DNA from 2 places in the Cupriavidus metallidurans CH34 genome. Region 2 is predicted to be linked to the other one. Evidence: predicted binding sites of a transcription regulator. Region 2 holds the regulator's gene; the other holds the start of a gene.

Region 1 (7,477 bases), 1.7 Mb from region 2:
CGCTGGCAAGCTCAAGCCGAAGGAAGCGTTCCTGTTCTTCATCAACGGCGCGAAGGAGCGCGCGCCGGCGGCGGCTGGCGCCTTGCTTGAGAGGCTTGGCTGGGTGCCGACCGAGGCAGTGCCGATGAAGGCTTCAACGCCGAAGCCGCCCGCCGCGAAGAAGATCGCGGTGGTCAAGACGGTGACCAGGAAGCCGGCGGCCACGAAGACCGTGGCGCGAAAGACTGCATGACGGTGTCTCTGCCATGCGCGTCACCAAGTTCTCCGCATCGATTCCGCTTTCGACCGGCACACTGTTTTCCGCGCTTCCGCTGGCGCCTGCGTTGCAGGTGACGCTGACGGAACTCGGATGGCATGCCATCAATCCGCTTCAGGCGGCCATGCTGCCAGAGGCGCTGGCCGGCCGCGACCTCATCGTGCAGGCGTCTCCCGGCAGCGGGCGTACCGTGGCCTTCACCGTTGCCCTGCTCCATCATCTCGATCCGCGCCGGTTCGATGTGCAGGCGCTGGTGCTCTGCCCGACGCGCGAGCGCGTGCAGCATGTGGCCCAGTGCATCAGGGACTGCGTGCGCGCCGCCCGGCACGTGAAGGTCGTGGCGCTGATGCATGGCGCGGCGATGCGTCCGCAGATCGACAGTCTGATCCACGGCGCGCATGTCGTGGTCGGCACACCGGGCAGGGTTGTCGACCACCTGGATGCCGGCAGCCTCGATCTGCGCGCGATCGGCATCCTGGTGATCGACGACGCCGAATCGATGCTCGACCTCGGACTTGTCGACGATGTCGGCTTTGCGGCGAGCCGATGTCCGAAGAGCCGGCAGACGCTGTTGTTTTCCACATCGTTCAATAGCGACCTGGATCCCGAGGTGGAGCGGTTCTCCAGGCTCTGGCTCAGGAAGCCGCGACGCATCGCTCACTTGCCGGATTGACGCCGGGGTGCGTGCCCCATTCCGATGCGCGTTCTGCGTGAAACAAAGATTCGTGAAAGTCACCCTGTGAGTGCCGCGATTCCTTTGCTAATCTGAATGGACGCAGCCGGATGCACGTTGCGCAGTGCCGCTGGCGCGGCCCGCACAGGGCAGTGAATATTTCCAAAACGGCAACAAGGAGTCGGTGTCATGAAAACCGCGCGGCAGGTTCTGGAAAGCAAGGCAAATCAGGCGATCTTCAGCATTCCTCCCACGGCGACGGTCTATGCTGCGCTGCAACTCATGGCCGAGAAGGGCATTGGTGCCCTGCTGGTGATGGAGCAGCAGAAGATCGTCGGCATCATCAGCGAACGGGATTACGCGCGCAAAGTGATCCTGATGCAACGCACGTCGCGTGAGACCCTCGTGCGTGAAATCATGACCACCGCGGTGATCTATGTCCGGGCCGACCAGACCACCGACGAGTGCATGGCGTTGATGACCCGGCATCGCTTGCGTCACTTGCCGGTGATGAATAGCGATCAACTGCTCGGCATGATCTCGATCGGTGACCTCGTGAACGACATCATCAGCGAGCAGCGCTTCACCATCGAGCAACTGGAGCACTACATCCACGGCGGTTCGCGCTAAGCGGGCTGTTATCGCGGCCGATCGCATGGCGATCGGCCGCGATCTCCGGATAACGTCAAATGTGATGCGAGGACGCCCGCAGGCCGGCCTTTGCCTGTCCGGTATTCGGACAATTCCGCCAGCGCCAAATGCTAAGCATGCATATAATTATGCGGTTACTGAATTAGGCCGCATACACCGACTTGCGGCCGCACCCTCCCTCCCCGCATGTCGTCGACCGCCCCCGCCAGCCAGTCCACCGCAGAGGCCCTAGAGGCCACAGCTTCCCTCCCCCAAGCCGCCGTTCACGATCACGCGTCGATCATGCGTGTGATCGGTGGCATCGTGCTGTGCATTCTGCTCGCGGCGCTCGACCAGACCGTGGTGATCCCGGCCGTGCCGGCGATCGCGAACGATCTCAACGGATTCGGGCACCTGTCGTGGATCGTGACCGCGTACCTGATCGTGTCGACGGTGACCACGCCGCTGTACGGCAAGCTGTCCGACAGTTTCGGGCGTCGCCGTCTGCTGATGGTGGCGATCTCGCTGTTCATCCTGGCCTCGGTGGCCTGCGCGCTGGCGCAGACGCTGCCGCAGCTAATCCTGTTCCGCGCGCTGCAGGGCCTCGGCGGTGGCGGCCTGATGTCGCTGGCGCAGGCGGCCATTGCCGACGTGGTGGCGCCGCGCGAGCGCGGCCGCTATCAGGGCTATCTGGCCACGGTCTGGGCGATCTCGTCGATCGCGGGGCCGCTGGTAGGCGGCTGGGTGTCCGATCACATGTCGTGGCGCTGGCTGTTCTGGATCAACGTGCCGCTCGGTCTGCTGGCGATGACCATGTGCTATCGCGGGCTCGCGCATCTGAAGCCGCGCGGCGGCCGGCCCCAGGTCGATTGGCTAGGCGCCCTGCTCCTGGCCGTGGCCATTGTCGCGTTCCTGCTTGCCATGAGCTGGGGCGGCGAGGCGTTCGCCTGGATCTCGCCCGAGATGGCCGCCCTGCTGGCGATCTCGCTAGTGGCCGTGCTGTTGCTGGCCTGGCAGGAGCGCCGCGCCGCCGACCCGATGCTGCCGCCGCGCCTGTTCCGCAATCGCGCCTATGTGATGGGCGTGGGCGCATCGGCGCTGGCCGCGCTCAATATCTTCCTGTGCATCTTCGCCCTGCCCCTGCATTTCCAGCTTGTTCGTGACGCCGATGCGTCGATGTCGGGCCTGCTGGTGGTGCCGTTCCTGCTGGCGACCGTCGCCGGCAACTTCGTGGTGGCATGGCTCGCGCCGCGTCTGGGCCGTATGCGCGTCATCCTGACCATCGGCTTCGTTGCCGCGGCGGTCGGGCTAGTCTCGCTGGCTGCCGTGACGGTCGCCGTACCGACCTTCTTCGTTCTGCTGGCGATGACGATCGGCGGTATCGGCCTGGGTATGGCGATGGTTGGCACGCTGATCAGCGTGCAGAACGCGCTGGAGCGCCGTGACATGGGCGCGGGCACCGGCGCCTTGCTCGTGCTGCGTTCGCTCGGCAGCTCGATCGGTGGCGCGCTGGCCGGCACGCTGCTGGCCATGGAGTTTCGCGACGCGCTGGCCCGGGCCGGCGTCACGCAGGCGCTGGACCTTGGCGCGCTACGGCATGGCAGCGAGGCGCTGGCGCACCTGTCGCCAGCCGTGCGCCATGTGCTGGCTGGCGGCGTGGAATCGGGCTTTCATCTGATTTTTGCGGCCGGCGCGGTGGCCACGATCATCGCGCTGCTGATCGTGCGTCGGATGCCGGATCTGGAACTGCGCAGCAGCGTGACCGAGCACGCGGCCAAGATCCACATGGAATAAGGACGTCAAACCAGGGAAGAGGCCGGGTGTGCCCGAATGACGCGAATCGGCCGAGAGCGTAGACTTCCTTGCACCTAAAGTCACTCCTCAAGCCACCGGAGCCCCGATTCATGTCCCGCCAACGTACCCTGGAATCCGTGCAACGAACCGCTCTGGCTGGCGCGCTGACGCTGGCTGCCGCCGTGGCAGTCATGCTGCCGCCACCTGCTCACGCCGCCGAAAAGGCCGTGCCGGCGGCCGCGCAGCCGGCGGGCAATTGCCCGGCGTCGTTGAACTTCCGCTTCCCGCGGCTCCAGGACGAATCGCCGCAGAACCTGTGCCAGTACGCTGGCAAGGTGGTGCTGGTCGTGAACACGGCCAGCTATTGCGGCTTCACGCCGCAGTACGAGGGCCTTGAGGCGCTCTACGCCAAGTACCGCGAACGCGGGCTGGTGGTGCTCGGTTTCCCGTCCAACGACTTTTCCCAGGAACCCGGCTCGTCCAAGGACATTGCAGACTTTTGCTACAACACCTACGGGGTCAAGTTCCCGATGCTCGGCAAGAGCCATGTGCGCGGCAGCGACGCCAATCCGATGTACGCACTGCTGGCCCAGGAGACGGGCACCGCGCCGAAGTGGAACTTCTACAAGTACCTGATCGACCGCAAGGGGCAGGTCATCGGCAGCTACAACAGCATGGTCAAGCCGGACGACAAGCAGTTTGTCTCGAAGATCGAAGAACTGCTGAACGCGCGCTGATGCGCGGCTTGCCCCGCAGCGTGTCCATGCGGCTGTCGTTTCGTAGCTTGTTTCTGCCATAGTTTGATCACCGTCAATAAAGAAACGCCTACGTCTCATTACTTTCGCCCCTAGCCATTTACAACAAAACTAGAGCGGCGAGAGAGGGATCATGAGTAACGTGTTGTACGAAGCGGGCGGGCATGTCTGTCTGGCATTCACGGATCTGGTCGACGAGGGTCAAGGCGAGGTCGTCCAGAGCAACCAGTTTCTGGTGGTCGACAACGGCCATGCGGCGTTGATCGATCCGGGCGGAAACATGACCTACAGCGAGCTGTATCTGACGATCAGCCGCTATTTCCCACCCAAGCAGCTTGACTACGTGCTGGCGTCCCATGCGGACCCGGACATCGTCGCTTCGGTGGGGCGCTGGCTGACATCGTCGGACAGCCGCGTGCTGATCTCGCAGGTCTGGGCACGCTTTCTGCCGCATTTCTGCCAGGCAGGCAAAACGGCGGGGCGCATCGTAACCATCCCGGATGGTGGCATGGTGATACCGCTCGGCAATTGCCAGCTGATCGCGGTGCCCGCGCACTTCCTCCATTCCGAAGGCAATTTCCAGTTCTACGATCCGGTCAGCAAGATCCTGTTCTCGGGCGACCTTGGGGCCACGATGACATCGGGGACGGAAGCCGGCACAGTGGTCACCGATTTCGATGCCCACGCCCGCCGGATGCTGGCGTTCCATCGCCGCTATATGAGCGGCAACCGGGCGTGCCGGCTCTGGGCCGCGATGGCGCGGACCATGGATATCGAGTGGATCGTGCCTCAGCACGGGCCCTCGTTCCGGGGCCGCGAGATGGTCAATCGCTTCATCGACTGGATCGACCAATTGCAGTGCGGGCTGGATCTGCTCGAGCCCGCCCACTACCGTGTGCCGTCGATGCTGGGCTGAACGGGCAGGGGTCTCGCGCTTGCGCTATGCTCGCGGGCTGGTGCTACCGCAAGGAGACGAGACCCATGAAACTAGTCCGCATTGGAGAACCCGGCGCCGAGCGCCCCGGCATGTTGGACAGCGACGGCCGCGTGCGCGACCTGTCCGGCGTGATCGACAACATCGGCCCGCAGGAACTGGCGCCTGGCGTGCTGGCCCGTCTGGCGAACATCGACCCCGCCACGCTGCCGGTGGTGGAGGGCGGACGCTTCGGCGTGCCCTGGAGCGGCGTTGGCAAGATCGTTGCCATCGGCCTGAACTATGCCGACCACGCCGCCGAAGCCGGCATGCCGCTACCGACCGAGCCGATCGTGTTCCTGAAGGCCAACACGTCGCTGAACGGCCCGAACGACAACGTGATGTTGCCGCTCGATTCGCAGAAATCGGACTGGGAAGTGGAACTGGGCGTGGTGATTGGCACCCGGGCTCGGAATGTGTGGAAGGAGCAGGCGCTCGACTACGTGGCCGGCTACTGCGTGGTCAATGATGTCTCCGAGCGCGAATTCCAGCTCGAGCGCGGCGGCACGTGGGACAAGGGCAAGGGCTGCGACACCTTCTGTCCGGCGGGCCCGTGGCTGGTCACGCGTGACGAGGTACCCGACGCGCAAAAGCTGGGGATGTGGCTCGACGTCAATGGCGAGCGCATGCAGAAGGGCAGCACGGCCACCATGGTTTTCGATGTGGCGACGATCGTCAGCTATGTCAGCCGCTTCATGACGCTGGAGCCCGGCGACCTGATCGCCACCGGCACGCCGCCGGGTGTGGGCATGGGCTTCAAGCCGCCGCGCTACCTGCGTGCCGGCGACGTGATGCGCCTGGGCGTCGAGGGGCTTGGCGAGCAGTCCCAGAACGTCGTGGCCTACGTCGGGCGCGGTGGCGCAATACGAATCTAGGCGGATTCAGACGGATCCAGGGCAGGGCGGTTGGGTGTCCGCGGCGACATCGGCGCGGGTTCCCAACGGAAACGTCTTCACACAAATCGTCGCAGTTCCACACAAAGCGTCCGATCAGGGCAACAGTTTTGCCGTGATTCCGGGCGTTTTCGCACGAAATCAGCATTCCAGGTTTTCTTCCTTGGGGTGCGTGAAATACTGTTCATACATGTCTGCCGTTTAGAGCACTGTCATGTCTGAACACGCCCCCGAAATCGAAGACCCCGACATCGACGCCCCTGAAGTCGCATCGATCCTCAAGTCTGTCTCCGTCCGCCTCGCCAAGGATTCCCCCACCCGGTCCTTCTGCACCCTGCACGACACGCTCGACTCGCGTGACGAACTGCAGGACATCCGCCGCCATATCCACCAGCATCCCGAGCTTGCCTTCAACGAGGTCCACACGGCCGAACTCGTCGCCAGCAAGCTGGAGAACTGGGGCTACACGGTCACACGTGGCGTGGGCGGTACTGGCGTGGTGGCCTCGCTGCGAGTGGGCGCGGGGCAACGCAGCGTCGGCATTCGCGCCGACATGGATGCATTGCCGATCCACGAGCGGTCGGGCTTGCCCTATGCCAGCGTGCACGACGGCAAGATGCACGCGTGTGGCCATGATGGCCACACCGCCGTGCTACTGGGTGCCGCGCGGCAACTGGCACGTACCCGGCAATTCGATGGCACCGTGCACCTGATCTTCCAGCCGGCCGAGGAGATCGGGGCGGGCGGTGGCGCGGAACGGATGCTGGCCGACGGCCTGTTCGAACGCTTTCCGTGCGATGCGATATTTGGCCTGCATAACCATCCGGGTGCCGAGGCCGGTACCTTCATGTTCCGTTCGGGCCCGTTCATGGCCGCGTGCGACACCGTAGCGATCACCATCCGAGGGAAGGGGGGCCATGCCGCGCGGCCGCATCAGTCGATTGATCCGATCCTGGTCGCGGGCAGTCTGGTCATGGCGCTGCAGTCCATCGTGGCGCGCAACGTCGATCCGAATGAGACTGCCGTGGTGACCATCGGCACGCTGCATGCGGGCCACGCGCCCAATGTGATTCCAGATAGCGCGCGCATGGAACTCAGCGTGCGCTCATTCAGTGCGGATGTCCGGGCATCCATGGAAACGCGCATCAAGCAGCTTGCCACGTCACACGCCGAGGGCTACGGCGCGACGGCCGATATCGAGTACGTGCGTGGCTATCCGGTGCTCGTCAACAGCGAAGCGGAGACCGAGTTCGCACGCCAGGTGGCCGAGGAACTGGTGGGCCCCGAACGTGCAATCGCGAATTTCCACCGCATCGCCGGCAGTGAGGACTTCGCTTACTTCCTGCAGCAGCGGCCCGGGTGTTTCGTCCGGATGGGCAATGGGGTCAACCAGCCGCTGCTTCACAACGCCGGCTACGACTTCAATGACGACAACCTGACCGTCGGGGCGGCTTACTGGACGCGGCTGGTCGAGCGTTACCTCGCCGGGTAGGACAGGGCGAC
Region 2 (7,477 bases):
CGACGAGCAACAGAACTTCGCGGCTCATTGCTTGTTCCCTTTTCTTTGATTTCCCTTGAAGTCGATCACCGGCACCAAACGTGCGCGATCGACATCGGATATGGCGAATTCCAGCAGTGCCGGACCGTCCTTGCCTTCGAACTCCAGGCCGATCTTCTCGGCCCCGGCATCTCCTGCGGGTTCACACAGGATGCCCACGAAATTCTTCTGGCCATTGACCGGCAGGCGCAGCGTAACCCTGACCTCAGCACCGGCAAAGCGAACGAAATCGGCCAACTTCTTCAGCGGCCGGTCCAGGCCTGGCGACGACACTTCGAGGCGCTCGTAATCAACGTTCTCCACAGTGAGCACGTGAGTGAGCTGGCGACTGACCTTCTCGCAATCCTCAATGACGATGCCAGTTTCAGGCTGATCGATATAGACACGCAGAAGTCCGGCCGGGGCACGCTCAAGCTCAACCAACTCGTAGCCCATGCCGATAAGGGTGGTTTCGATCAAATCTGCCAGATGCACTGTAATCCCGAGTAGTGGCCTTCAATACCGTGGCAGACACCGGACAACGCAATACGCTCGGAATTGATGCTCGACGCGACCTGCAAACCGTCCTGCCTGCCCAATCATCCTGCCGGCCCGCCATGTGACGAAAACCAGCCGCAAGTGCAAACGGGCGAACCAAAAAAAAATGGGCGCAATGCCCATCATTCGCCCATCCTCGCCGAGGATGATACTTTTGAATAGACTTTGATTATACGCGGATTATGTCCAAAAGGCAAAAGCCTCCGAGGTTCCGCTCCGGATCGGGGCGATTGCCGACCATTACCGGCACCGCCCGATCCGTCAATCAACGCTGACCTCGGCCGCGCGGTCGGCGACTACCGCCTCCCGCACCCTTGGCAGCCTTTGGCATTACATTTCCATTGACCTCGCCACCGCCGCGACGCTGGCGATTGCCACCTGCGTTGCCCGCATTGCCAGCGTTTCCGGCCTTGCCGCCCCGCCCGCCGCCGCGACCACCACCGGCGCCAGGGCCCCGCAGGCCGCCGCCCATCCCGCCGCCAAACTTGGTCGTATGCGACGTCAGCGGCGCAGGGCCGGACGGAATGTATCCCATCGAGGTCTGCATCGGATCAGGCTGACCACGGCCCGCGCCCCCAGCATTACCACCCCGGCCACCGCTCTTCTCGTAGCGCGGCAGACCATCCATGCCGGTGTGCATCGGCATGCCCGCCAGCGCCGCTTCTTCGCGCTGCTTGCGGCCGCCGACCTTCGTCACACCCTTGCCGCCACTCTGTGCTTCCTTGGACGGCGCCTTCAGTCCAATGTTGGCCATCAGGCCGCGCACATCCGTCGGGTCCAATTCCTGCCAGCGACCGCGCTTCAAGCCGCGCGGCAGCAGGAACTGACCATAACGCGTGCGGATCAGGCGCGACACGGTCAGACCGACGGCCTCGAACATGCGACGCACTTCGCGGTTACGGCCTTCGGTCAGCGCCACGTGATACCACTGGTTCACGCCCTCGCCACCGCCATCGGCGATCCGCAGGAAGTTTGCCTCGCCATCATCGAGCTGAATGCCATGCAGCAGCCGCTGACGATCGGCTTCGGCCAGTTCGCCCAGCGTGCGCACTGCGTACTCGCGCTCCACGCCATAGCGCGGGTGCATGAAACGGTTCGCGATATCACCCGACGTGGTGAAAATCAGCAGCCCTTCGGTATTGAAGTCGAGGCGACCAACCGCGACCCACTTGCCGTTCTTGATGCGCGGGAGACTGTCGAAAACGGTCGGACGGCCTTCCGGATCCGACTGGCTGACGATCTCGCCGGAGGGCTTGTGATAGAGCAGCACCCGTGGAGGCTTGGTCGTCACCTTGCGGTGAATCAGCTTGCCGTTCACGCGGACCTGGTCGGTCGGCAGAATACGCTGGCCGATATGGGCAGGCAGGCCATTGACCGACACACGCCCCTGCAGGATCAGTTCTTCCATCTCGCGGCGTGAACCAAGTCCACCCTCCGCCAGCACCTTGTGCAGTTTGGGCGCGTCGTCGTCTGCGGACAGTTCGCGCACCGGCTTGGCCTTGGTGCGCGGCACAATCGTGTCTTCCTGATCGAACTGCTCGGAAATCACGAAACGGAACAGATCCTCGCCACCGGCAGCGGTCTTCGCGCCGCCCTTGCCGGCTTGCCGACCGGGCTTGTCGCCCTGGCGCTGCTCGACACGCTGGTCACCCCTGTCAGCACCCGGCTTGCCGCCAGGCTGTTGACCCTTGCGCTGACCACCCTTGTTGCGGCGGCCCGGCTGTTGTGAGGTTGGCTTGTTGTCACCATCAACCAGCGCTGCCTTGCGTTGCGGCTGCTGACGGCGCTTGCGAGCCCCCTGCGCTGGCTGATCCGATCGCGGCTGGCCAGCTTGCGCGTCGCCACCCATCTCCTCGGCACCAGCAACTGCCTGCGTGTCGGCGGCCGGCGCCGGCTTGCGACGCCCACGGCCACGCGCGGGGGCGGCGGCCGGCGAAGCATCGCCGCTTTCGCCAGTCGACGAGGGTTCGACATCGTCGCGCCCCGTTTCCCGGCCATCGCGGTCCTGCCCCGCCTGGCGACGGGAAGCCACTAGATTGCGCAGGCCGCGGCGCAGCCCCTTGCGGCGGGGCGCGCCTTCGGCGCCGTTACCCTCGGGGGCTGCGCCGGTATCGCCCGGCACGTCCGGCTGGCGGACGTCTTGCTCAGCGGAATCAGACAAAGTATTCACTATCGATGTTGCATGTTGTTCAGTTGGACACGCGCTCGTCGTCGTCCTCGGTCGTCAGCGGCATATCACCGTCGCGAGCCGGAACTGCGGCGTCCTCCTGCGAGGAAGACTCTGTGTCCACATGGAATCCGTTGGCCTGGGCCACCGGCGCGTCATCGTCATGCCCATCACCCTCGGGCAACTGCGCGACGCTGTCGTTCTGTTCGTTTTCATTGCCGGCGGCATCGCTCGCGCCACCGGACAGATCTTCGGATTGCGGCTCGACCGACAACGACTCAACTGCCGGCTCGCCCGTCTCAGCCACCCCAACGGTAGCCTCCGAAAAGGCTTCCTCGTCACCAGCAGGCGGATTCGCCGTCGCGACCGCCTCGAAATCGATGGCCTGCTGATCCAGCAGTGCCGCCTGGGCCTGGGCCTGGGCATCCTCGAGCGGCGGTAACTCATCCAGCGAGCGCAGACCGAGGTCATCCAGGAATGCCTTGGTCGTTGCGTACAACGCGGGGCGGCCAGGCACGTCCCGGTGACCGATGACTTCGATCCAGTCCCGATCCTCAAGCTTCTTGACCACTTCCGTGCTGACCGTCACGCCCCGGATCTCTTCGATGTCACCGCGCGTCACCGGCTGGCGATACGCGATGATCGCTAGCGTTTCCATCACGGCACGCGAGTACTTCGGCGGCTTTTCCGGATTGAGTCGGTCAAGAAACTCGCGCATCTCGGGACGGCTCTGGAACCGCCAACCGCTGGCCAGGGCCACGAGCTCCACCCCGCGCTGCTGCCAGTCGTTGCGCAGCTCTTCGAGTAGAACCCGGATGGTGTCGGCACCGACGTCGTCGGCGAACAACCGTCGCAGATCACCAACGCGCAACGGCTCCTGCGCACAGATCAGCGCGGTCTCGAGGACGATCTTCGCCTCTTGGGTATTCATGTGATTGTGTGCAGCCTGTCTTTGCACCTGCTTCTGGACGAATCCTGAAGCACTGGAGATTGCAGATACAGCGAGGCCTAAGCCACCGCCATCTCATCGCGCAGCTAACTCGCAGCTTTTCGCAGCGCAGCCGTGCACCTCATTTTCTTTGCATCGAATTGCCGGGTCGTTCCGGCAGGAGATCGTCCGGGGCTGACAGACTGCGCCAGTCAACGGACCTCTTGCGTCGCACCCTCTCCCTTTTGGGGTGGACATTCACCTGGACAATCAGATCGCCAAGGCGGCAAGAAACAATCGATATCGGCCCAGGCAACTTCGCCTGGCACCGGCGCCACCTCTCCACACAGCCCCATCGGACTTTGGAACCAGATCTTGTGAACCGGATGAACTGTGGGGACGATCCTGGCAAGCCAGACCTGCCCAGACCCCCTGGGCACACACCCCAGATCGGGAATGCAGCCCCGGCGACGCCACGAGCGCATCGGAGCGCGATACCGTGGTTTCGCGATTGTATGGCATTCCAGCCCCGCCCTGCAACCAGCAAAAAAGTCTAGAACACGACGCAGAAGCCGTGATTGGCCAGCGTATCGGGCAGCCAGACGGCGCGTGCGACACCCAGCGCCCCAAAACCGATCACAATAAGCGCGGCGCCCACTCGCACGCTGGGGCGGCGCGACAGTTGCCGCAGGTAGCCCGACAAACCCGAGATCACCAGCAGGTTCGGCAGCGTCCCGATGCCAAAGGCCGCCATGACAAGTGCCCCAGAAGGCGCATTACCAGCCAACAAGGCGAGCGCAAGTGCGCCGTACACCATACCGCAAGGCACCAGCCCCCAGGCCAACCCCATCCCATAGCGCCGCATGATGGGCGCGTGCCGACGCAAGCGAAGCGGCATCTGCATACCCAGCGACGCGATGCCCTGAACGACATACGAGGCCGCCCGCGCCGCCAGCCGTTCGAGCCACGCTGCCCGCATGACGCGGCCCCGCAACAACCACACCCCGGTCAGAACAAGCAACAGGCTGCCTGCACCGTAGAGCCAGCGCTGCACTGGCAGGTAATCCTGCTTCCAGACTGTCGCGCCCACCGCCCCCATCAGTGCCCCAAGCAGCACATAGGTCGTGAGACGCCCGGCGTGCATAACCAGTAGTTCCAGCCACCAGTGCAACCGCGAACGATGCACGACGTTAACGACCGCGACAGCCGCCCCGGACTGCCGTTGCTCGACGGCAATGGCAATTCCTCCACACATGGCTGCGCAATGCACGCCGCCAAGCAATGCAAGTGTAAAGACACTGAAAAGCACACCAAATGGCAACTGTTCCTCGCTTCTGCGTCACATCAAGCTGTAAAATGCCTGCATCGCGCCTCCATCGCAAGCGCATTCATGCGAGCACCATCAATTGCTTACCTCCATTCCCGTCACCGAGATGTCTCCACGTTGCTCCACTTGCGCCATGGGCCAGCTTTGCCTTCCCGTGGGCATGTCGCAACAGGACCTCGCAAAGATGGACACGCTCGTACAGGAACGCGTTCGTGTTCACAAGGGCGAAACGCTCTATCGCATGGGCGAGCCACTTACCGCAGTCTATGCGATCCGCTTTGGCACATTGAAGACCCACGTGACCATGGAGGACGGACGCACGCAAATCACCGGCTTCCATTTACCCGGTGAAGTCGTCGGACTCGACGGCCTCGGCGAGATGCAGCATGCATCCGATGCCACTGCACTCGAGGACACCGAGGTCTGCGTCGTACGATTCGATGACCTGCAATCGCTGTCCGGCACCTTGCCGTCGCTCCAGCAACAGTTCCTGCGACTGATGAGCAAGGAAATCTCGCAGGACCAGATCATGCTGATCACTCTTGGCTCGATGCGTGCCGAAGAGCGCCTGGCAGCATTTCTCGTCAACATGTCGGAGCGCCTGTCGATGCGCGGCTACTCGTCGAGCGAGTTCGTGCTGCGGATGAGCCGCGAAGAAATCGGCAGCTACCTTGGCCTCAAGCTCGAAACCGTGAGTCGGCTCTTCTCTCGATTCGCCGAAGCCGGCCTGATTCAGATTCGCCAACGACACGTGAAACTCGTGGACATGGAAGGCATCAGGCAGGTCTATAGCCGAAACTGCTAACGAACGTCCTAGCCAGGAAAACGGCCGCACCTGGAATTCAGTTCCCGGTGCGGCCGTTCTGCTTTCTACCAGCACTCGATCCATTACTCGAGTTCGTCGGTCTCCTCGAGCTTGGTTGGCATGGTGTATAGCGTCAGCCCGCTGGACAACGCGCAAAACAACCACGCCACCAGGAAGCCAATCGTGTAGACCGCCTCACGAGACGCTTCCACCTGGTGCCCGAAGAACGTGAGATCGCCCGGATCAACGACCGAAAATACGGTGGCGGTGGCCGCTCCGCCCATCAGAAACGCCGGCCAAAGTACCCACATCAGCCAGCGGAGTCTCATGGGCGCCTCGCAGCCGGCGACGTTACATGCTCCGCCCCCGTTTTCTCTACGACCAGACCATGACGCTCCACGCCGGAAACCGGCAAATCCGGATGCGTGTTGGCGAGCCAGATGGTCACGCCGCAGCCAATAATTGCAAGCAACGGACCGCTCATCAAAAGCCACGGCCACGGTTCCCTGTACCAGGGCTTGGACTGTTGGGATGTCATTGCGCTCTCCTTGTTTGCTGCCATTTCGCCCTCAGCATCACAGATTGCGGGGAACAATGAAACTCGTGGATTGCCTGATATGCGCGTCTCGGCCGTCCTCGCCCTCCGCCGTCACCGTTACGTTGATCTTGTGCGTGCCTTCCTTGGCATCGTCGATCGGCACGCGGATGCGAATCGGCAACAACCGGTTGGACGTTGGCTGCATGGCCTCGGCGGACTTGTCATACTCGACCGTCAGTCCAGTCAGGTCGTCGCCCTCAGCCTCCACGCGAATCCGCATCGGCGCTTCCGTGGTGTTGATCACCTGGAGCCGATAGACGTTCTCGATCCAGCGCCCCTCCACTTCCCGGCCCAGCGCGCCGCGATCCCGAATGATGTCGACCTTGATCGGCGACCGCACTGCCAGCGACGCGACGAAGCCCGCCGCCAGAACCAACCAGATCAGCGTATAGATGATCGTGCGTGGTCGCAGCAGCCGCTTGCGCGCGTCGGATGTCGACAGGGACTTGCGCATCGCATTTTCCGACGTGTATCGGATCAGTCCGCGCGGGTACTCCATCTTGTCCATGACCAGATTGCACGCGTCGATACAGGCACCGCAACCGATGCACTCGTACTGGAGGCCATCGCGAATATCGATACCGGTCGGACACACCTGCACGCAGATACTGCAATTCACGCAATCGCCAATGCCAGCGGCATGGCGATCGGTCTTGCGGGAACGGCTACCACGCGGCTCCCCACGACCCACGTCATAGGTCACGACATAGGTATCGCGGTCGACCATCACGCTCTGGAAGCGCGCATAGGGGCACATGTACTTGCACACCTGCTCGCGCATGAATCCGGCGTTGCCCCAGGTCGCAAACGCGTAGAACAGCATCCAGAAACTCTGCCAGGGTCCGAGCGTAAAATGCAGGACCTCGCTACCAAGCTCCCGAATCGGCGCGAAATATCCAATAAACGTGAAGCCCGTCCACAGTGCGATCAGCACCCAGAGCACATGCTTGGTCGCCTTGATTCGCAGCTTGCGCAGGCTCCAGGGATCGCCGTCAAGTCGGATCCGCGCGATGCGATCCCCTTCGACATGTCGCTCGATCCACATGAATATCTCTGTGTAGACCGTTTGGGGACAG

What was found. The regulator FNR, encoded in region 2, switches genes on or off when oxygen is low (the NO sensors DNR and NnrR bind a similar motif). The targets are predictions, from matches to a motif close to TTGATNNNNATCAA.
Region 1: a site for FNR is predicted at 4,154-4,167, ahead of RMET_RS00110 (oxygen-binding di-iron domain-containing protein). Genes of this name have one in related genera too.

The regions. Positions count from the first base shown of each region.
Region 1 is NC_007973.1:18,603-26,079, forward strand. Features, by position in the region: gene RMET_RS00085 (DUF72 domain-containing protein) at 1-232, shown strand, start outside; gene RMET_RS00090 (DEAD/DEAH box helicase) at 246-929, shown strand; gene RMET_RS00095 (CBS domain-containing protein) at 1,119-1,559, shown strand; gene RMET_RS00100 (MDR family MFS transporter) at 1,767-3,353, shown strand; gene RMET_RS00105 (glutathione peroxidase) at 3,464-4,090, shown strand; gene RMET_RS00110 (oxygen-binding di-iron domain-containing protein) at 4,242-5,024, shown strand; gene RMET_RS00115 (fumarylacetoacetate hydrolase family protein) at 5,090-5,956, shown strand; gene RMET_RS00120 (M20 aminoacylase family protein) at 6,189-7,466, shown strand.
Region 2 is NC_007973.1:2,201,152-2,208,628, forward strand. Features, by position in the region: gene nusA (transcription termination factor NusA) at 1-28, opposite strand, end outside; gene rimP (ribosome maturation factor RimP) at 25-513, opposite strand; gene rluB (23S rRNA pseudouridine(2605) synthase RluB) at 842-2,737, opposite strand; gene scpB (SMC-Scp complex subunit ScpB) at 2,766-3,674, opposite strand; gene RMET_RS10190 (sulfite exporter TauE/SafE family protein) at 4,225-4,992, opposite strand; gene fnr (fumarate/nitrate reduction transcriptional regulator Fnr) at 5,078-5,803, shown strand; gene RMET_RS10200 (hypothetical protein) at 5,887-6,132, opposite strand; gene RMET_RS32220 (membrane protein) at 6,129-6,365, opposite strand; gene ccoG (cytochrome c oxidase accessory protein CcoG) at 6,379-7,477, opposite strand, start outside.